One region of the Gordonia amicalis genome, then DNA from elsewhere that is predicted to be linked to it. Evidence: predicted binding sites of a transcription regulator. Region 1 holds the regulator's gene; each other region holds the start of a gene.

The links. Region 1 encodes LexA, which represses DNA repair genes until DNA is damaged. Its sites were predicted from a motif close to CGAACANNTGTTCG; they were not measured.
Region 2: the regulator LexA is predicted to act here: its motif matches at 2,639-2,652, upstream of IHQ52_RS05185 (HNH endonuclease signature motif containing protein).
Region 3: the regulator LexA is predicted to act here: its motif matches at 4,385-4,398, upstream of IHQ52_RS11840 (HNH endonuclease signature motif containing protein).
Region 4: the regulator LexA is predicted to act here: its motif matches at 3,722-3,735, upstream of IHQ52_RS18095 (DUF222 domain-containing protein).

What each region holds. Positions count from the first base shown of each region.
Region 1 covers NZ_CP091855.1:3,685,312-3,690,632, reverse strand. Annotated here, with positions in the region: gene IHQ52_RS16840 (phosphoenolpyruvate--protein phosphotransferase) at 120-1,838, shown strand; gene lexA (transcriptional repressor LexA) at 1,816-2,523, opposite strand; gene IHQ52_RS16830 (LysM peptidoglycan-binding domain-containing protein) at 2,760-3,326, shown strand; gene nrdR (transcriptional regulator NrdR) at 3,426-3,893, shown strand; gene hrpA (ATP-dependent RNA helicase HrpA) at 3,867-5,321, opposite strand, start outside.
Region 2 covers NZ_CP091855.1:1,129,077-1,134,397, reverse strand. Annotated here, with positions in the region: gene IHQ52_RS05195 (ABC transporter ATP-binding protein) at 1-409, shown strand, start outside; gene IHQ52_RS05190 (ABC transporter ATP-binding protein) at 406-2,325, shown strand; gene IHQ52_RS05185 (HNH endonuclease signature motif containing protein) at 2,677-4,305, shown strand; gene IHQ52_RS05180 (hypothetical protein) at 4,409-5,104, opposite strand; gene IHQ52_RS05175 (YdeI/OmpD-associated family protein) at 5,150-5,321, shown strand, end outside.
Region 3 covers NZ_CP091855.1:2,556,178-2,561,498, reverse strand. Annotated here, with positions in the region: gene IHQ52_RS11850 (restriction endonuclease subunit S) at 1-801, shown strand, start outside; gene IHQ52_RS11845 (type I restriction endonuclease subunit R) at 854-4,060, shown strand; gene IHQ52_RS11840 (HNH endonuclease signature motif containing protein) at 4,413-5,321, shown strand, end outside.
Region 4 covers NZ_CP091855.1:3,942,094-3,947,414, forward strand. Annotated here, with positions in the region: gene IHQ52_RS18085 (cutinase family protein) at 1-965, opposite strand, end outside; gene IHQ52_RS18090 (heavy metal translocating P-type ATPase) at 1,499-3,538, opposite strand; gene IHQ52_RS18095 (DUF222 domain-containing protein) at 3,763-5,321, shown strand, end outside.

The sequences.
Region 1 (5,321 bases):
TCGTTCCTGCACACTCGGCCACCCCGTGAATGTGGGAATATGTGGCTTTCAATGTTGTAGTAACTGTGTTTACGCCTGTTTATGTTGACAAGTCAAGCCAAATTTGTAACCGTGGTCACATGACGCAGATTCTGACGGGGACGCCGGTCGTCGGTGGTGTGGCTCATGGACCCGCACTGTCGCCGGGACGCCGTCCCGACCACAGTGCGGAGGCGCTCGGCGCCGGTGTCGAGATCTCCGAGGACCAGCGCCCGGAGGAGGTCGCACGATTCACCGCGGCGGCAGGCGTCGTCGCCGCGCGACTCCGTGAGCGCGCGTCGCAGAACACCGGCGTCGCCGCGGAAGTACTCGCCGCCACCGCCGGACTCGCGGAAGACCGCGGCTGGATCGGTGCGGCGTCGGCCCTGATCGCCAGGGGTGCGTCGGCACCGTCGGCCGCCGTTGCCGCCACCGAACAGTTCGCCGCGGTGTTCACCAAGCTGGGCGGCCTGATGGCCGAGCGGGTCACCGACCTCAACGACGTCCGCGACCGCGTGCTCGCCGAACTCCTGGGACTGCCCGAACCCGGGGTGCCCACGCCGGAGGTGCCCTCGATCCTGCTGGCCGACGACCTCGCACCCGCCGACACCGCCGGCCTCGACCCCACCACCACGATTGCCCTCGTGACGCGACTGGGTGGGCCCACCAGTCACACCGCGATCATCGCCCGCCAGCTCGGCATCCCGTGCGTCGTCGCGGTGTCCGGACTCGTCGGGATCGATGCGGGTACGGCGATCCTCGTCGACGGCACCACGGGTGAGATCGCCGTCGACCCCGACGACACCGCCGCGCGAGCCCGAGTCGAGGAGTATCGGCGTCACGCCGCTCGCATCGCCGGGTGGTCGGGTCCGGGCCGCACCGGCGACGGGGTGGAGGTGGCGATCCTGGCCCACGTCGCCGACGGGTCGTCGGCCCGCGCGGCCACCGATCACCCGGTGGAGGGTGTCGGACTGTTCCGTACCGAACTGGCCTTCCTCGAGCGCGCCGACGAGCCGTCGGTCGACGAGCAGGCGTGCATCTATCGCGAGGTGCTGGACGCTTTCGATGGCCGCAAGGTGGTCATCCGCACCCTCGACGCCGGCTCGGACAAGCCGCTGCGCTTCGTGACCCATCCCGACGAGGCCAACCCGGCACTCGGTGTGCGCGGCGACCGAATCGCCTTGGCGCACCCCGAGATCCGCGCGCGCCAGCTCGACGCGATCGCCCGGGCGGCGCAGGAGGCCGACGCGCAGCCGTGGGTCATGGCCCCGATGATCGCCTCACCCGCCGAGGCTGCGGCATTCGCCGCGCAGGTGCGCGAGCGTGGACTCGTCGCCGGTGTGATGATCGAGGTCCCCGCCGCGGCGATCCTGGCCCCGGCGATCCTGGCCGAGGTGGACTTCGTCTCGATCGGCACCAATGACCTCACGCAGTACACGATGGCCGCTGACCGAATGTCCGCCGAGCTCGCATCGCTGACCGATCCGTGGCAGCCGGCCGTGCTGCATCTCGTCGCAACGGTCGCCCGGGCCGGACGTGATCAGGGGAAACCGGTGGGCGTCTGCGGAGAGGCCGCGGCCGATCCGCATCTCGCCTGCGTGCTGGTCGGACTCGGGGTCACCTCGTTGTCGAGCGCTCCCGTCGCGGCGCCCGCGGTCGGCGCCCAACTCGGCGCGGTCACCCTGGCAACCTGCGAAAACGCGGCGGCCGCCGCGCTGGCCGCCACCGATCCGGCTACGGCTCGCGCGGCGGCCGCCGCGGTACTCGACAGTGGCGCCGACACTGACAGCGACGAGGTCAGACTCGCCGCATCACGGTGACGACCTTGCCGAGGATGACGGCCTCGTCGCCCGGGATCGGGTCGAACAACTCGTTGTGCGGCATCAGCCAGACATGACCCTTCTGGCGTTTGAAGGTCTTGACCGTGGCCTCGCCGTCGATCATCGCGGCCACGATGTCGCCGTTGTCGGCCACGTTCTGCTGGCGGACGACGACCCAGTCCCCGTCGCAGATCGCGGCGTCGATCATCGACTCGCCGACGACCTTCAGCAGGAACAGCGATCCCTCGCCGACGAGCTCCCGGGGGAGTGGGAACACGTCCTCGACGGCTTCCTCGGCGAGGATCGGCCCGCCTGCGGCGATCCGGCCGAGCACCGGTACGAAAGTGGGCTCGGGTAGTGCTCCGCCGGTCGGCGACGTCGGCGTCGGGGGTTCGCTCGGCGCGATGTTCACCGCCCGCGGACGGTTGGCATCACGTTTGAGAAGGCCCTTGCGTTCGAGGGTCCGCAGCTGATGGGCGACCGAGGAGGTCGAGGTGAGACCCACCTCGTCACCGATCTCGCGGATACTCGGCGGGTAACCGCGTTCTCGCACGGATTTGCGGATCACCTCGAGAACTCCGCGCTGCCGCGGCGTCAGCGACGCCTCGGCCGCCGCCATGTCCGCCGGGGTGACGGGCTCGTCGGCGCCCCGCGCTCCGGTGCGCTTACCGCCGTCATCGCTCATGATCGGGTTCCTCTCGATTCCGAACGTGCTGGTAGATCGCTTGTCTGTCGACGAGCCTAGCCGAGAACGCCGACCGAATCAAACATTTGTTCGACGTGTCGCGAGACAATTGTCGGAGTGCCGTGCTACAAATCGAACATCAGTTCATCGAACAGATGATCGACATTCGAACAGTTCGATCGGGACGACGCGGTCCCACTCACGAACACCGTTCGACCGGATACACGGAGGGCACCATGCGCACCGCCACTCTCATCGACCCCGTCCACCTCGACCCCGTCCACCTCGACCCCGCCCGGCACGGCGGTCCCGTCCGCGGCGACGTCCTGGAGCGTCCGCGCCCGACACGTCGGGGAGACGCCCGGCGGCCCGTCGACAACCGTCCGGTGCCGGAATCGGTGGTCCGGGTCCGCCGCGTCGCCTCCACCCAGTGCGCGTCGCCGGTGGGTATGCGTGGTCGTGGACCGGTGGTCCCGGCGTCGCCTCCCGCCGAAACGGTTCCCGCGGCCGTCATCCGCCGGCGTCGCCGCACGGCGACCGCTGTCCTCGCCGGCGTCGCGCTCGCCCTGGCCGTGTGGGTCATCGCGGTCGTCGGCCAGAACTACGCCGCGTCGGTCACGCCTGCCGCGGTCGGCACCGAGGTCGTGCACGTTCGGTCGGGTGACTCGCTGAGCACGATCGCCTCGCGGGTCGCCCCCGAGATGCCGCGTGAGGCCGTCGTCGACGAGATCATCCAGCTGAATGACCTCGCGTCGAGCGGGCTGCGCGTCGGCCAGCCGCTCCTCACCCCCCGGTACCACTGAGGCCGGGCGGTATCCTCGATGACACAGGGACCAGCCGAGCACCGGCCCGGCATGCGGCGCGGCTGCATCAGAGCGTCCCGTGACCTGCGTGAGGATACGATGCGCTGCCCCTTCTGCAAGAACGACGACACCAAGGTCATCGACTCGCGTGTCGCTGATGAGGGGCAGGCCATCCGGCGCCGCCGCTCCTGCGTGGAGTGTGGGCGACGCTTCTCGACCGTGGAGAGTGCGGTCCTCTCGGTGGTGAAACGCAACGGCGTCACCGAACCGTTCAGTCGCGAGAAGGTGATGCGAGGTGTCCGGCGCGCATGCCAGGGGCGGCACGTCGCCGAGGACGCTCTCGCCCAGCTCGCCCAGCAGGTCGAGGACACCGTCCGCGCCAGTGGTTCGGCCGAGATCCCCAGCAACGAGGTGGGACTCGCGATCCTGAAGCCGCTGCGGGACCTCGACGAGGTCGCCTACCTGCGTTTCGCGTCGGTCTACCGGTCCTTCGACTCCCTCGAGGACTTCCAGCGCGAGATCGATGACCTCCGTGCCGCCTCAGCCGAGTCGGTCAAGAGTTCGTAGGACCCGCTTCTCCGACACCGGGAACGCGGTGCCCAGCCGTTCGGCGAACAATCCGACCCGCAGCTCCTCGACGAGCCACTGCGCCTCGTCGTTGACGTGCGCTTTCCGGTGTTCGGGTACCTGGGCCAGCCGCTGCGCCCAGCGTTCGGTCACGCGGTCGATCACGGCGACTCCGGCCTGATCGCGCGCGGCGGAAGCCGGCAGTGCCGTCAACCGTGCCTCGGCGGCCGCGAGGTAGCGCGGCACGTTCTCCAGATGACGTCGCGGAGTGGCGGCCACGAATCCGTCGAAGACGAGGTTGTCGAGTTGTTCGGCGACGTCGTCGGCGGCGAGCGAACCCGCATGACGGTCGATCGCGGCGCGTACCGGCGCCACCGAGCCGAGCGATTCCACCGCGAGGGAGAAATACTCCGGAGCCGACTCGGTGATCCGTGGACGGATCTTCTCGGTCAGGGTGCGGAACGCCTCGGGTGAACGCACGGCGGACACGGCCCCGGCGTCGAGGCCGGCGACGACGTCGCGGATAGCCCGGCGTGTGCAGTCGGCCAGCAGTGTATCGAGATCCGCATAGGGACTCTGGCTCAACGCGAGCCGGCCGGCGGCCCCGAGCGAACTCGCCACGCGCCGGTGCAGTGGCGGGATCGCCAGGTCGAGGAGTGCGACGATCCCCCTCTCCGCCAGGCGATCTCGGGCCTGCTCCGACACCGCGTCGATCACGACGACCCCGCGTGTACGTCCGGCGTCGTCGGTGATCGCGTCGACGGTCGGGTACCGGGTGAGGCGCTGACCGGCGATGTCGACGGTCCGCTGCGCGGCGAGAGTGCCGATGCCGTCGTCGGTCCAGTTGCGATACAGCGTGCGTTTCACCGTCTTCGACGCCGCGGGCGTCGTCGCACGCCGAAGCTCGTCGATCGAGTCGGCACGCGCGGTGATCCGTCCGTCGTCGTCGACGACCGCGAAATGCATCCGCAGATGGGTGGGAATCCGGTCGAGGTCGAAATCGGCTGCGGTGACCGTCATCTGGGTGATCGTGGTGAGTTCGCGGGCGAGCCCGACCGCGAGCGGTTCGCTGCGCGGCGTGAGACGGGCCAGCGCCAGGTCGGCGAACCGCTGGGCGGGTGACATCGACTTGCGCAACCTCTTGGGCAGCGATCTCACCAGTGCGGTGGCCAGTTCCGACCGCATCCCGGGCACGGACCAGTCGAAGCCCGCCGGCCGGACGTGGGGGAGCAGCGCGCGCGGGATGATCACGGTGACACCGTCATCGGGTGCGCCGGGTTCGAACCGGTAGCGGAGCTCGAGTCGGGTGTCGCCCTGCTGCCACGCACCCGGATAGTCGGTCGGTGCGGCCTCGGCGGTCGCCGTGACATCCTCGGGCTTCAGGTCCAGAAGAGCAGGATCGCTGCGCCGTGCCTTCTTCCACCACGT
Region 2 (5,321 bases), 2.6 Mb from region 1:
GGAGGCGCTGCGCATCGCGCAGGCCGACGAGTTCGTCTCGGCGATGCCCGACGGCCTCGACACGAAGGTGTCGCAGGGCGGCACCACGGTCTCCGGCGGGCAGCGGCAGCGGCTGGCGATCGCCCGAGCTCTCGTCCGGCGTCCCGCCATCTATCTGTTCGACGACTCGTTCTCGGCCCTCGACCTCACCACTGACGCCAGACTGCGCGCGGCCCTGCGCCCGGCCACCCGGGACGCTTCGGTGATCGTCGTCGCCCAACGCGTCTCGACCATCGTCGACGCCGAGCAGATCGTCGTCCTCGACCGCGGACGCATCGTGGGCATCGGCACACATGACGACCTGCTGGCCTCGTGTCCCACCTACGCCGAGATCGCCGAATCGCAGATGGCCATGGAGGAGCGCGCATGACCCGCCCAGGTGGGCCACCGGCGGCCGGCAGCCCCGAGTCCAAGCCGCGCTCGTTCTGGCCGTCGATCAGACGAGTTGTCGCCCAACTCGGTTCGTACCGGGGCCTGATAACGGTCACGCTCTCCTCGATCGTGGGTTCGGTCGTCCTGCTGGCCATCGCCCCGCGCGTTCTCGGGCACGCCACCGACCTCGTCTTCAACGGGGTCATCGGCCGGATGCTGCCCGCGGGCCAGACGAAGGACCAGGCGGTCGCGGGCCTGCGTGCAAGCGGTGACGACACGTTCGCCGACATGGTGTCGTCGATGGACGTGACACCCGGCGTCGGAGTCGATTTCGGCGACGTCGGCCGAGTCCTCTTCATCACGTTCGTGATGTACGTCGTGGCGTCGGGACTGGGCTGGCTGGCCGCCTATCTGCTGAACATCGTCGTCGTGGAGACCATCCGGGAGCTCCGTGCCCAGGTCGAGGAGAAGGTCCACCGTCTGCCCCTGCGCTATTACGACACGATGCCGCGGGGTGAGCTGCTCAGCCGGGTCACCAACGACCTCGACAACCTCTCGCAGAGCCTGCAGCAGACCATCGCCCAGTTCGTGAACTCGGCGCTGACGGTGATCGCACTGCTGGTGATGATGATCTGGATCTCGCCGTTGCTCGCGCTGATCGCGGTGGCGACGGTCCCGCTGGCGGTCCTCGCCACCGCCGTCATCGCGAAGCGTTCCAAGCCGCACTTCTCCGCGCAGTGGGCATCGACCGGGGCACTGAACGCCCAGGTCGAGGAGGCCTTCACCGGTCACGAGCTGGTGACTGCATTCGGGCGTCAGCGCGAGATCGAGGCGACCTTCGACGAGCGCAACGAGAAGCTGTACGAGTCGAGTTGGCGCGCGCAGTTCATCTCCGGCGTCATCATGCCGACCATCATGTTCCTCGGGAACCTCAACTACGTGGCTGTCGCCGTCGTCGGTGGTCTGCGGGTGGCGTCGGGTTCCCTGAGCCTCGGCGAGGTGCAGGCATTCATCCAGTACTCGCGTCAGTTCACGCAGCCGCTGACCCAGATCGGGTCGATGATCAACCTGATGCAGAGCGGCGTGGCCTCGGCCGAACGGATCTTCGACATCCTCGACGCCGAGGAGCAGACCCCGGACGCGGCGAACCCGAAGTCCCCCGAGGTCGACAACGGTCTCATCGAGTTCGACGACGTCTCGTTCCGCTATGTCGAGGACAAGCCGCTCATCGAGAACCTCACCCTGACGGCCCGGCCCGGGCACATGGTGGCCATCGTCGGGCCGACCGGCGCGGGCAAGACCACGCTGGTCAACCTGATCATGCGGTTCTACGACGTCGACTCCGGAACCATCCGCGTCGACGGCGGGGACTCGGCCGAGATGACCCGCGACGACCTGCGTGAGCGGACCGGGATGGTCTTGCAGGACTCCTGGCTGTTCGGCGGGACCATCTACGACAACATCGCCTACGGCGACCCGGCTGCGTCCCGCGAGGAGGTGCTCGAGGCCGCGCGGATGAGCCACGTCGACCACTTCGTCCGCACCCTTCCCGACGGTTACGAGACCGTCCTCGACGACGAGGGGGGCGGCGTGAGCGCCGGTGAGCGGCAGCTCATCACGATCGCCCGGGCGTTCCTCGCCAAGCCCACGATCCTCATCCTCGACGAGGCGACCAGTTCCGTCGACACCCGCACCGAGCTGCTCATCCAGAAGGCGATGGCCAACCTGCGTACCGATCGCACGAGTTTCGTGATCGCACACCGACTCTCGACGGTGCGCGACGCCGACGTGATCGTGGTGATGGAGAACGGCCACATCGTCGAGCAGGGCAACCACGAGGAACTCCTCGCCGCCCGCGGTGCGTACTGCCGTCTCTACGAGAGCCAGTTCACCGGTGCGCTCGAGGCGGGCTGAGTCGACAGCCCCCGCCGGCTGAGCCGGTACCGAGCGCAGCGAGGCACCGCGTCGAAGCCCCGGCATCCACCCCGCCCCGCCGGCTGAGCCGGTACCGAGCGAAGCCCCCGGCATCCACCCCGCCGGCTGAGCCGGTACCGAGCGAAGCCCCCGGCATCCACCCCGCCGGCTGAGCCGGTACCGAGCGCAGCGAGGCACCGCGTCGAAGCCCCCGCCCACCGCCCTCTACCAGACCCCACCGACAAGTCACGCGACGAAGCCAAGTACCGAAAGTCGTTGCGAGGTAGTCGAACTGCGGGTACTGTCGAGTTATCGAACACACATTCGAGTCAATGTCTCCGGGGGGTGACCATGGCCGATCACGCACTGCACGATGGCACCACCACACCGCCACCGTCCAACCCCGCCGCGTTGATCGGTCAGATCCACACCCTCATCGATCAACTGCAGACGGCGAGCCTGGCACAGTGTCCGGATGCCGAGCTGGTCGATGTCGCCGCCGAGACCGAACGCGCGATCGCGCGACTGAGTTTCGCCGGTGACCGTCAGGTCGTCGAAGCCACCGAACGTGATCTGCCACGTAAGACCGGTCATCGCAGTGTCATCCAGTTCATGACCCACCGCTTGCGCATCGCCTACCCGGGCAAACGACTCAAACAAACTCGGGCCACTGCAACCTTTCCCGACCTCACCACCGGCGAACCCCTCGAACCCGCCCACCCCACCCTGGCCAAGGCCTTCGCCGACGGCCGCGTCGGGTCCGCGCACGTGCACGCGGTGATGGAGGTCCTCGACCAGATCCCCCACGCCACCCCACACGATATGCAGGTCGCCGCCGAACGCCAGATGGCCGAGATCGCTGTCGACCACACCCCCGCCGACATCACCGCGCTCGGCGCACGGCTTCTGGCGCAACTCGATCCCGACGGCATCCTGACCGACGATTCGGATCGCCAGCGACGCCGCCAACTGTGGGTCAACCGCCAACGCGCCGACGGCACCGCCCAACTCACCGCCACCCTCACCCCCGAACTCCTCGCGCGCATCAGCATGTTCCTCGCGGTGTGGGCCAAACCCGGCATGAACAACCCCACCGATCCCGATTCACCCCACGGCTCGATCGAGAACGCCGACCCCGACCAGGTGGCCGCCGCGGCCGAGCGCGATGACCGCAGCCCCGCGCAGTTGAACCACGATGCGTTCAACGCGCTGCTGACAGCGGTGTTCGAGGACGGCATGCTCGGCAAGAGTCACCGTGGGCTGCCTGTGCAGATGATCGTCAAGGCCGATCTGACCGATCTGATACGTGAAGCCGGGTTCGCCACCACCGCCACCGGCACCCTCATCCCCATCCCCGACCTGATCACGATGGCCGCCGACGCCCAACCCTGGCTGACGGTGTTCAAAGACGCCACCGCGATCCCGTTGTACTTCGGGCGCGGGAAACGTCTAGCCACCCGCGAACAACGCCTGGTCTCCTTCGCCCGCCCCGACGGTCACGTCTGCTCCACACCCGGCTGCGACCTGTCCGCGGCGTATGTGGAAATGCATCACGCCCAACTCGACTGGGGCCTGGGCGGGCTGACCGACATCGTCGACCTCGCCCCGGCGTGCCCGAAACACAACCGAATGGTCAGCGACAAGCCCGGTGACTACACCACCCGCATGGTCCGCGAAGGACCCGACGAAGGCCGCTGCACCTGGCAGCTGAATGCCGAACCCGGTGCTCCACCCAACCCCGAACGCATCAACCGGGCACCTGATATACCCGGACGATTCGCCGAACACCTACAACACGTGCGTACCGAGATCTACGGACCCGACGAGGCGTCCGGCGATCACCCACGCCTACACATGCGCGAAGTCATCGACCACCGACCCGAATCGCCCGACGACCGGGGTATGTCACTCGCCGACCTGTCACCCATTGAACTGCAATGCGCCGCACTCATCGGACTCACCAAGACCCGAAAGCCTTGAGCCCGAGGACATTCGCGATTGCTCAGGAACTGAACCGTCCCGGACCGAATGTCCGCCACGATGTCCCGCGACTTCCCGCTTTCATGCACACAGAACGGGAACCTCAGTCCCCACGACCCCGCTCGAGCGCACCGGCGATCTGGCGCTCGAGCCGTTCGGCCGCCGGCGGCGGGACGTCGATGAGTCCGTCGAGCTCGGCGCGCGCCTTCTTGTAGGCGGCCTGGCGTTCCGCAGCGGTGGCACCCGAGTCGGAGGCGACGCTGATGAGCTTGCGGGCGCGGTCGAGGGCTTCCCGTTCGATCGGCGAGAAACCGGCCTGCTTGCGGCGGCGTGCCTCGCGTTCGGCGGCGTCGAAGGCCGCGGCGTAGTCGCCGACCGCCTCCCGGTAGTCGGCGAAGTCGGCCGGTGCGATCGTCGACTCGGTGTCACCGGGACGTGGAGCGTCCGGACGCAGGTCGTCCGCGTGGACTCGCGCACGATGAAAGGCGAGGGTGAGCGGTTCCCGCATGTCGGTCATCAGGGGGTACTCGATCAGCGTGGCCAGGTCGACTTCGTAGGCGAACCACTTCTCGTTGAGCGCATCGTGCTGTTTCAGCGTCTTGCGCAGCTGCTCGGCGGACGTCGTGGTCAGCTTCAGCTGCTCGGTCTGTGCGGCCGCTTTGATCCGGGCGAGCTCGATCTTGTCCTTGCGCCGCTTCTCGTTGTACTTGGCGATCGACCCGGCCCAGCCACCGACGACTCCACCGATGGGAAAGATCAGCCACCAGTTGTTGCTCGCGAACTCGAGAATGCCGGTCACAGCCCAACTGTACCGAGACCGACCGTCCGCGATTAGGGTGAACGCATGGCCGATCCGGGCGCGCCTCAGCTCGTTCTCGACACCGTCGATGACTGGCGAGAGTGGTTGCGCGACAACCATCGGACCTCGTCAGGTGTATGGCTGGTGTTTTGGCGCAAGGGTTCCGGACGCGAGCCGCTCGACTACGACGAGACGGTCCGGGAAGCGCTCTGCTGGG
Region 3 (5,321 bases), 1.1 Mb from region 1:
GCCATCGCAGGCCAACTTGTAGGCGCTGTCCAGCAACACTTCAACGTAAAGTCAACGAAAGAGTTATTGCTTCCCCTCCCCCCCAGGGAGACCCAAAACGCCATCGCCGAAGTCCTCGGCGCCCTCGACGATAAACTCGCGGCGAACGAGCAAGTACTCTCCCGCACCCGAGAGCTCTTCGCAGCGATGTGGCAGCGTGCGATAGCGGAAGACGACAGCACGTCGGTCCCACTATCAAGTCTTGCTCGATTCGTGAACGGGCGCGCCTATACGAAGAACGCCACCGGCACCGGACGTGTAGTCGTCAGGATCGCCGAATTGAACTCAGGCCTCGGAGCGTCGACCGTCTACAACGAGATCGACGTGCCCGACGACAACATCGCGAGGCCAGGGGACCTGCTCTTTGCCTGGTCCGGATCTCTAACCGTAGCGAGGTGGCATCTTCCGGAAGCGATAGTGAACCAGCACATCTTCAAAGTCTTACCTCTTGACGGACAGCCGCGGTGGGTCGTCGAACAGGCCCTTCTAAGCAAACTGAGTGAGTTCCGCAATGTCGCCGCTGACAAGGCTACGACGATGGGTCATATTCAGCGTCGACACCTCGACGAACCTGTATGCGTGCCTAGCAGTGCGCAGGTGACGCTCGTCGGGCCAGCGATGCAAGCGTTGTCTGACCAAATCGACGCGTACGAATCTGAGAACTTCGCGCTTGCCCACACCCGCGACCAACTCCTCCCCCTCTTGATGTCCGGCAAAGTGACAGTCAAGGAAGCGGAGACCGAGATCGCCGATCTAGTCTGACGCGACACGGTACCCAGACCACTCAGAACGCCAGTACCCGAAGGACCAACGCATGAGCACAGTTTCAGAAGCCGAGTGGGAGAACCTGGCACTTGAGTGGCTGGCCGACCAGGAGTGGCAACCACTGAAGGGCTCCGACATCGCACCGGGTGTCGAGAACGGCCGGGCCCGACCAGATGACATCGTCCTCCCGGACCGGCTGATCACGAAGATGCGGGAGTTGAATCCCGATGTCCCCTATGAGTATCTCGTGCAGGCGCGGGCCGCGATCCTCGCACCCGAGTCGCAAGACCCGCTCGCCGAGAACCATCGGCTGCACGAGATCCTCGTCAAGGGGTACCGGGGCATCACCTACGTCGATCACGACGGCCTCGAACAGACTCCGACCATTCTTCTGGTTGGAAATCGGCCGGAGGACAATGAACTGCTCGCCGTCCAGCAGGTCACGGTCCGCAACTCAGAACACCAACGCCGATTCGATGTGGTGCTCTACCTCAACGGTCTGCCCGTGGCCTTCTTCGAGCTGAAGCAGGCAGGCGCCGCCCAGGCCGATCTCCCCTCAGCCCACGCACAACTGGGAACGTACCTGCGCGAGTTCCCCCTGGTGTTCCGCTTCGCGGTGGTTTCCGTCATCAGCGATGTCCTCAGCGCGCGGTACGGCACACCGTTCACTCCGCTCGAGCACTACGCCCCGTGGAACGTCGACGACGACGGTAAGCCCCTCAGCATGGGCCATCCCACCGACCCCGCACAGCTGGGACTCGAACTCGAGTACCTCATCGACGGGGTGTTCAATCCCGAACGCTTCCTCCAGATACTGCGAAACTTCACCGCCTTCGACGCGGGTGCCGACGGTTACGTCAAACGAATCGCCAAGCCCCATCAGTATTTCGCGGTCACTAAAGCCGTCGGCAACACCGTCGCCGCCGCCGAGAGCAACGGCAAGGCCGGCGTCGTCTGGCATACACAGGGTTCGGGTAAGTCGATGGAGATGGAGCTTTACGCCCATCTCGTCGCGCGGCAGCCGAAGCTCAAGAACCCCACGATCGTGGTGGTGACGGATCGCCGTGAACTCGACGGACAACTCTTCGAGACATTCAACCGTTCCGAGCTTCTCGACGAGTCACCGGTGAAAGTCACCACCCGTGAGCAACTGCGGGATGAACTGTCGAACCGCACCACCGGCGGCATCTACTTCACCACGCTGCAGAAGTTCAGCCGCACCCAGGCGGAACGGGATGCCGGCGCCGACCATCCCCTCCTCACCGATCGCCGCAACGTCATTGTCGTCGTCGACGAGGCTCACCGTAGTCACTACGACGACCTCGACGGCTACGCTCGCCACCTTGCCGACGCGGTTCCCAACGCCACCCTCATCGCGTTCACCGGCACGCCCATCTCGTTTGCCGAACGCAACACTCGCGAGGTGTTCGGCCCGTACATCGACATCTACGACCTGACTCGCGCCGTCGACGACGGCGCCACGGTGCCGGTCTATTTCGAGCCGCGTCTCATCCAGGTGACCCTCGCCGATGAGGTGACCGAGGACGATCTCGACAGGGCAGCCGACGAGGCGACCAAAGGTCTCGACGACGCCGAACGCGCACAGATCGAGAAGTCCGTGGCGGTCATCAACGCCGTGTACGGCGCTCCGGAACGCGTCAAGGCCCTCGCGAAGGACATCGTCGAACACTGGGAGGGCCGTTCGAAATCGTTGGAGACCTTCATCTCCACACCGGGAAAGGCCTTCATCGTCGCGGCCACCCGCGACATCGCGGCCCGGCTCTACGAGGAGATCGTTGCGCTGCGTCCCGACTGGCACGACGAGGCCGTCGACAAGGGCGTTATCAAGGTCGTCTACTCCGGCAGCGCGAAAGACCAGGGGCTCATCGCCAAACACGTCCGGCGCGACGCACAGAACAAGATCATCCAGAAGCGGCTCAAGGACCCCGACGACGAGCTGCAGATCGTCATCGTCAAGGACATGATGCTCACCGGCTTCGACGCGCCGCCTCTACACACCCTGTACCTGGACCGACCGCTCAAGGGCGCCCTTTTGATGCAGACCCTGGCGCGTGTCAACAGAACCTTCCGCGGCAAACCGTCGGGCCTCCTCGTCGCCTATGCACCGCTCGTCGACAACCTGCAGCAGGCGTTGGCCGAGTACACCGAGACAGACCAGGCAAGCCAACCGGTCGGCCGCAACATCGACGAAGCGGTGGCGCTGACGCAGCAGCTGATCTCTCAGCTGGACGATTTGTGCAGTGGGTACGACTGGCGCACGAAAGCGAAAGAGGCTGATCGAGGTTGGATTCGCGCGGCGATCGGTCTCACCGAGTACCTCCGGTCGCCGGCGACTCCGGGTAACAGCGTGCCGGAGGGCGAGGAAACGCTGGGCGGGCGATTCCGAACGCTCGCCGCACATCTCGCCAAGGCCTGGGCGCTCGCCGGCGGCAAGGACACCCTGGAAGAACTGCGACCGACCGTGCAGTTCTACGAAGAGGTCCGGGTATGGATGGGCAAGTTCGACGCCGCGGACCGGCAAGCCGAGGGCCGGCCCGTTCCCGAGGAGATCAAGAGGCTCCTGTCCTCCTTGGTCGCGACCTCGACCGCAACCGGCCAGATCGTGGACATCTACGATGCCGCTGGACTCCCCAAACCGTCCCTCGCCGATCTCGGACCAGACTTCGAGGCCAAAGCCAAAGCTGCGACGAATCCGCACCTCGCGATCGAGGCTCTGCGTGCGACGCTGACGGAGGAATCGGCGCGTGCCACGCGCAACAACGTCGTGCGACAGCGGGAGTTCTCCGAGCGCATCACCGAGCTCATGAACCGGTACACCAACCAACAGATCACCTCTGCCGAGGTGATCGCCGAACTCATTGCCATGGCGAAAGAGGTCGCTGCGGAAGGCAGCCGTGGACAGAAGTTCTCGCCGCCGTTGAACGACGACGAACTCGCATTCTACGACGCCGTCGCGACGAACGAGTCAGCCGTCGAGTTCCAAGGCGACGACATCCTCGCCCAGATCGCGCGTGACCTTGTGCGGATCATGCAGCGTGACACCAAGTTCGATTGGACGGTGCGTGACGATGTCCGAGCGAAGCTACGGTCGTCGATCAAACGGCTTCTCGTGAAGTACAAGTATCCGCCGGATAAGCAACCGGCCGCGATCACCACAGTGTTCGAGCAAATGGAGATGATGGCCCCGCGCTACGCGGAGAACAACGCCACCACCGACGGGGAGGCTCAGCACTGATGTCTTCTTCGTGCCTTCGGACCTGAAATGGGAGAGGTGATATGGATCGGCTCCCTCCTGGCTGTCATCGGGCTATTCAGCGCGATCGGGGCGCGAGGCACACGATCGAAGCAAGTTGCTTGGTGGCTCCTCCTTATGGGACTTGTCGTGGCACTCTCGCCGGTCTTCCGCGAAGGCGGAGCCGCAAACTGGTTGGGCGCAACCGTCACGTTCATCGGAGGCCTCGCGGCGGGAACGGCGATATTTGGATTCATCGTCTCCGTCGTCCGCAACAGCGAGTGAGAGCTGACGGGCGAGCGCCGCTGCAAAGATAAGCCCTTGACTCGAACAAATGTTCGAGTATTGTGGTGTCATGGCGCGAGGGGCTGGCATCGAATCCACGGATTCGGCAGGTATCACAGAACACTCTGTCGAGCCCACCCTGCGTCCCGATGCCGAACTCTCGGCCACCGAACTGGTCGAGGTCTTGAATCATTGCGCCGGGCTCGCCGCATCGACGGCCCATCGAATGATGACCGTTGCCAGCCTCATTCACGACGAACGCGAGATGGATTACGCCGCGCGTCGCGCCGAGGTGCACAGCGGCCAGCTCGACTCGCTCGAGGCCTTCGACGAGCTCGCTGCCCGGGCGGCGGCCGGCGAGGACCCGTACTCCGAGTTCGGCCCGGACGGACTCGAGCAGGCCATCGCGGAAGTCGGCGCCACCCTCACCATCACCCCCGCCGAGGCCAGAGAACTCATCGCCGCCGGTGACGCCCTGCGCTACCGGTTGTCGTTCACCGGTCACGCCTTGGCCTGTGGACGCATCGACAAGAGGCGATTCCTCGTCGCGCGCAAGCGGACCGAGCTGGTCACCGACCCCGACGAGATGCAGACCGTGGACGCCCATCTCGCCGAGGCGATCTTCGCGCGCGCACCGATGTCGACCACCCGGTTCACCGCCATGGTCGACGCGATCGTCGCCAAGTGGGCACCCGACGCGGTCCGCAGGCGTCGCGAGCGCGCCACCGACGACCGCAAGGTCTCCGTCGGACCCGATCGGTTCAACCCCGGACAATCCCGTGTGTCGGGGTCGCTACCGATCGCCGACGCCGCCGTCTTCGACGCCCGCCTCTCGGCGATGGCGGCGGGTGTCCATGCGGCCGACCCTCGCACCGTCGCACAACGCCGCGCCGACGCGCTCGTCGCTCTCGCCCGCAGCGAAACATCGCTTGCCTGCGCATGTGACGACTGCTCCTCGGGCGCAGCAGGAGCCGACGAG
Region 4 (5,321 bases), 260 kb from region 1:
TCGCCGACGAGGTCCGCGGCACGCACGAAGTCGACGCGATCGAGCACCCGGCAGATCGAGGCGCCGACCTTCGCGAGACCGGTCTGGTCCGGGATGAGGTCGAGGACCCGTGCCGTTCGCGCGTAGTCAACCATGTCCGCGAGCTTGACGAACGGACGCATCCGAGTATTCAGACGGCCCGCCACCCGGTGGGCCCGACGGAGGTCTCCCATCCCGATGAGCTGCGGCAATCGGCCGATCTCGGCCCCGAGTGCGGCGTAGTCGATCCTCGTGATCGTGCCGATGACGTCGATGGCGGTCTCGACCGCGTCCGCAACCTCCTCCGCCCCCTCACTGAGAACCGTGCCGATCTTCCCCAGGACGGGATGCCGTCGCTTGTCTATCGAGCAGTACAGGTCGGCCGGGGCACAGATACTCGTCACCCTGCCGGACAGGTCCCCCATCCCTCTCGGGCGCGGGTCGGCGATCCCCGTGCCGCGAGCCGTCGGGCCGACCGTCTCCTGACCGGCGGTTCCGTTACCCGGGTCGGCCAGGAGACCGACTGCAAGAACCCGGTCGGCAGGGATCGGTCCTTCGCCATTGCCGATGGCCTCGGCCAGGTCGCCGGCGGCGTCGGCACCCTGGCTGTAGCCGCTGATCGTGAACTTCAGATCCGGGTCGGCCTCCGCACGGTCGGCGAGCACCCGCGATGCATTCGCGATCGCCGTGGCCTTGCTGTCACCGTATGTCCGCCCGTTGTCGAAGGCGCGCGCCATGTACGGCAGGAAGTAGATGGTGGCCGAGTCGCCGTGGCGGCGCGAGATCGAGTCGGCGACCGCTGCCAGCGCGCCGGTGGCGCGGGTCGGATCAGCAGCAGCATCCGTTTCCCATGTCCCGGGAATGAACAGATTGAAAGTGGGAACGGTCGGCGACGCGAGCGCAGCGCCGACGCCGCCGAATCCGGTCACCACGACGCTCGCGGTCATGGTCACCCCGATCAAGGCCGACGACAATTGTTTGATGGTGCCGCCTCGACGACGCCGCGACACATTTGCTGATGTGCCACATGCGTGAGGTGTGGCGTGGGTAGGGAAGCTGCAATTCATGAGTAGATGTCACAAATCTTCGCATCGATGAGTAGGAACGGGGCGGGTGCCCGAAGACGAGACATTTTCAACCTCCTATTTCTCGTCGTGTCACCGGCCAGCAAATATCAATTTGCGCGTCTTGCGGCACGATTCCAGGAATCGACAATTGCGGTTTCGGCATCCGAAACGCCCGCTGTCATATATGAAATCGAAACCCACTGCCACACAACGGGTCTCATCACCGACTAAACGGGTGCACACCTTGGACAAATGACCCCATGTGAGTGACATCACTTGAGTAATCTCGTCATTTCGGATGGCGAACCTGCGGTCGGAGCCATCCCGGCCGACGACGAAGGGCCCGGATCCCGCCGGTGGACAGCGGGTCCGGGCCCTCAGAGGAAGCGCTCGGTCAGTTCATCAGTCGCAGTTCACCGGGACGGTTGCCCACCTGGGGACAGATCGAGTCGGCGGAGCAATTGAGCGTTGAGCGCGACGACGACCGTCGACACCGACATCAGGATCGCGCCGACGCCCATGGGCAGCACGAATCCGACCGGCGCGAGGACGCCCGCGGCGAGCGGAACCGAGATCAGGTTGTACCCGGCTGCCCACCACAGGTTCTGCACCATCTTCCGGTAGCTCGCCCGCGACAGTTCGATCACCGACAGCACCGACCGAGGGTCCGAGGACGCCAGGATCACACCCGCGGAGGCGATGGCGACGTCGGTACCCGCGCCGATGGCAATACCCACGTCAGCCTGCGCAAGTGCCGGAGCGTCGTTCACCCCGTCCCCGACCATCGCGACCCGCTTGCCCTCGCGCTGCAATTCGGCCACCTTCTCGGCCTTGTCCTCGGGCCGGACACCCGCGTAGACGCGCTCGATCCCCAGATGGCGAGCCACGTCGTCGGCCACGGCACGGGCGTCCCCGGTGACCATCACCGCCTCGATCCCACGCCGACGCAGGCCGTCGACGGCGTCCCGCGATTCCGGACGCACCTCGTCGGTCAGCGCGAGGGCGCCGACAACCTCACCGTCGGCGACGACGTGCAGGATGATCGCCCCGTCGTTCCGCCAGGTCCCGGCGACCGGGAGTTCCACAGCCGCGTAACTGTCGAGCAATCTCGGCCCGCCGACCGCCACGACGACTCCGTCCACTCGTGCCGAGACACCCACGGCCGGTGACGAAGCGAAATCCTGTGCCGGCGAGACGATCAATCCCCGATCTCGTGCGGCCTTGACGATCGCGACAGCGAGCGGATGCTCACTGTCGGCCTCCGCCGACGCGGCCAGCGCCAGGACTTCGTCGGCCGTGCGGCCGTCGGCGGGTTCGACGTCGCGGACCGTCGGGGTTCCGCGGGTCAAGGTCCCGGTCTTGTCGAACAGAACGGCGTCGACCGACCGCATGCTCTCGAGGGCGAGCCGGTCGGAGATCAGCACTCCCCCACGCGCGGCACGCTCTGTCGCGATCGACACCACCAAGGGGATGGCAAGACCCAGCGCGTGTGGACAGGCGATGACGAGCACCGTGATCACACGTACGACCGCCGAGTCCGGCATTCCGACCGCGGTCCAGACCACGGCGGTGGCAGCCGCCGCCGCGACGGCGAACCAGAAAAGCCACCCGGCGGCGCGATCGGCAAGTCGTTGGGCACGCGACGATGAGGCCTGGGCCAGAGCGACGAGCCGTTCGATCCCGGCCAGCGCCGTGTCGTCACCAATTGCGGTGACCTGCACCCGAACCGCCGAATCGGTGGCTACCGTCCCGGCGACCACGTGCTCCCCGACCGATCGTCGCACCGGGCGCGACTCACCGGTGATCATCGACTCGTCGATGTCGGCGGCACCGTCGAGGATCTCACCGTCGGCCGGGATGGAAGCGCCCGGCCGGACCAGCACCACATCGCCCACCACCAGCTCGTCGACGGCGACGGCGACCGTTCCGGCGCCGTCGACCTTCTCTGCCTTGTCGGGCAGCAACGCGGCCAGCGAGTCGAGAGCCGATGTCGTCTGTGCCAGCGCACGCATCTCGACCCAATGCCCCAGCAGCATGATCACGACGAGGAGCGCCAACTCCCACCAGAAGTTCAGCTCGGCGGACAGCAGGTCCAGACTCGCACCCCACGACGCCACGAACGCGACGGTGATGGCCAGCCCGATCAGCAGCATCATCCCCGGGGCGCGGGAACGTATCTCTCCTACCGCGCCCATGAGGAACGGGCGACCGCCCCAGAGATAGATGACCGTGCCCAGCACCGGTGAGATCCACATGACCCACCCGTGATGCGGTAACGAGTAGCCGATCAGATGGGCGAACATCTCGTTGAACGCCACCGTCGGTACCGCGAGGACCAGCATGATCCAGAACAGTCGGCGGAACTGCCCGACATGGTCGGCGTGACCGCCGTGTTCGCCACCAGCATGCTGGTGACCTTCGTGCATCTTCGCTTCACGCCCGGAATGGGTCATCGTTGCACTCATGCCGTCGACTATATACCCCCTACCGGTATACCGTAAGGGTCATTTTTCTCGAGCCACTGGTCGGACACCTCCGACCCGGATGGGGATGCCCATATCACGCACCACCGACAATGCGGGATGGCTGGAATGGCGGCGATAGTCGTTGCACGGCAGCGTGATTGCGCGTACAGTCGAACACACATTCGCATCAACGAGTTCCGGGGGTGACCGTCTTGACCGATATCTCCGAGTCCGGTGTCGCCGACGGCCCGCCCTCGCGCGCAAAGGAACTGGTGAGTGAACTCCATCGGATCACCGCCGAACTACAGACCGTCGACCTGACGCAGTGCTCGGATGCCGAACTGGTCGATGTCGCCGCCGACACCGAACGCGCCATCGCCCGACTCACTTTCGCCGGCGACCGGCAGATCGTCGAGATCGCCGACCGCGACCTGCCCCACAAAACCGGGCACCGCAGCATCACCCAGTTCATGACCCACCGCCTGCGCGTGGCCGACCCCATGCGCCGCACCAAACAACGCCACGCAACCGCCACCCACCTCAGCCCGACCGGCGAACCACTCGAACCCGAACACCCCGCTCTGGCAGAGGCATTGGCCGACGGCAAGATCAACACCTCCCACATCCGGGCGGTACTCGACGTGCTCGACCAGATCCCGCACGCCGTCGACCACGACGTGAAGCTCGCCGCCGAACGACAGATGACCGAAATCGCCGTCGACCACACCCCCGCCGACATCACCGCCCTCGGCGCCCGCCTGTTGGCCCACCTCGACCCCGACGGAACACTCGCCGACGACACCGACCGCAAACGCCGTCGCAAACTGTCGGTCAACCGGCAACGCGCCGACGGCACCGCCAAGATGTCCGCCGACCTCACCCCCGAACTCCTCGCGCGGATCACCATGCTGCTCGCGGTCTGGGCCAAACCCGGCATGAACAACCCCGACGACCCCGAATCACCGCACGGGTCGATCGAGAATGCCGACCCCGAGATGGTCGAAGCCGCTGCCGCACGTGATGATCGCAGCGATGCGCAGCGCAACCACGACGCGTTCAACGCCTTGCTGAAGGCTGTGCTCGAGGACGGCCTGCTCGGCAAGAGTCACCGCGGGTTGCCGATACAGGTGATCGTCAAAGCCGACCTCAACGATCTGATCCGCGAAGCCGGGTTCGCCACCACCGCCACCGGCACCCTGATCCCCATCCCCGATCTAATCGACATGGCCGCCGACGCCCAATCCTGGCTGGCGGTGTTCAAAGACGCCACCGCCGTCCCGCTGTACTTCGGGCGCGGCAAACGCCTGGCCACCCGCGAACAGCGACTGGTGTCCTTCGCCCGTCCCGACGGCGAGGCCTGCTCCACACCCGACTGCGACCTATCCGCCGCACACGTGGAAATGCACCACGCGCAACTGGATTGGGGTCTCGGTGGCCTCACCGACATCACCGACCTCGCCCCCGCATGCCCGAAACACAACCGCATGGTCGGCGATCAACCCGGACAATACACCACCCGCATGGTGCGGGAAGGACCCGATGAGGGCCGCTGCGTCTGGCGGCTCAACGCCGAACCCGGCGCACCCCCGAATCCCGAACGCATCAACCGGCGACCCGACCTACCCCGACGGTTCGCCGAGCACCTTGAACAGGTGCGCACCGAAATCCACGGACCCACAACGGCGTCCGGCGATCAGCCGCGCCTGCACCTGCGCCAGATCATCGACCTACGCAACGCCTCCGACGCCGAAGCCACCCTCGCCTCGATAAT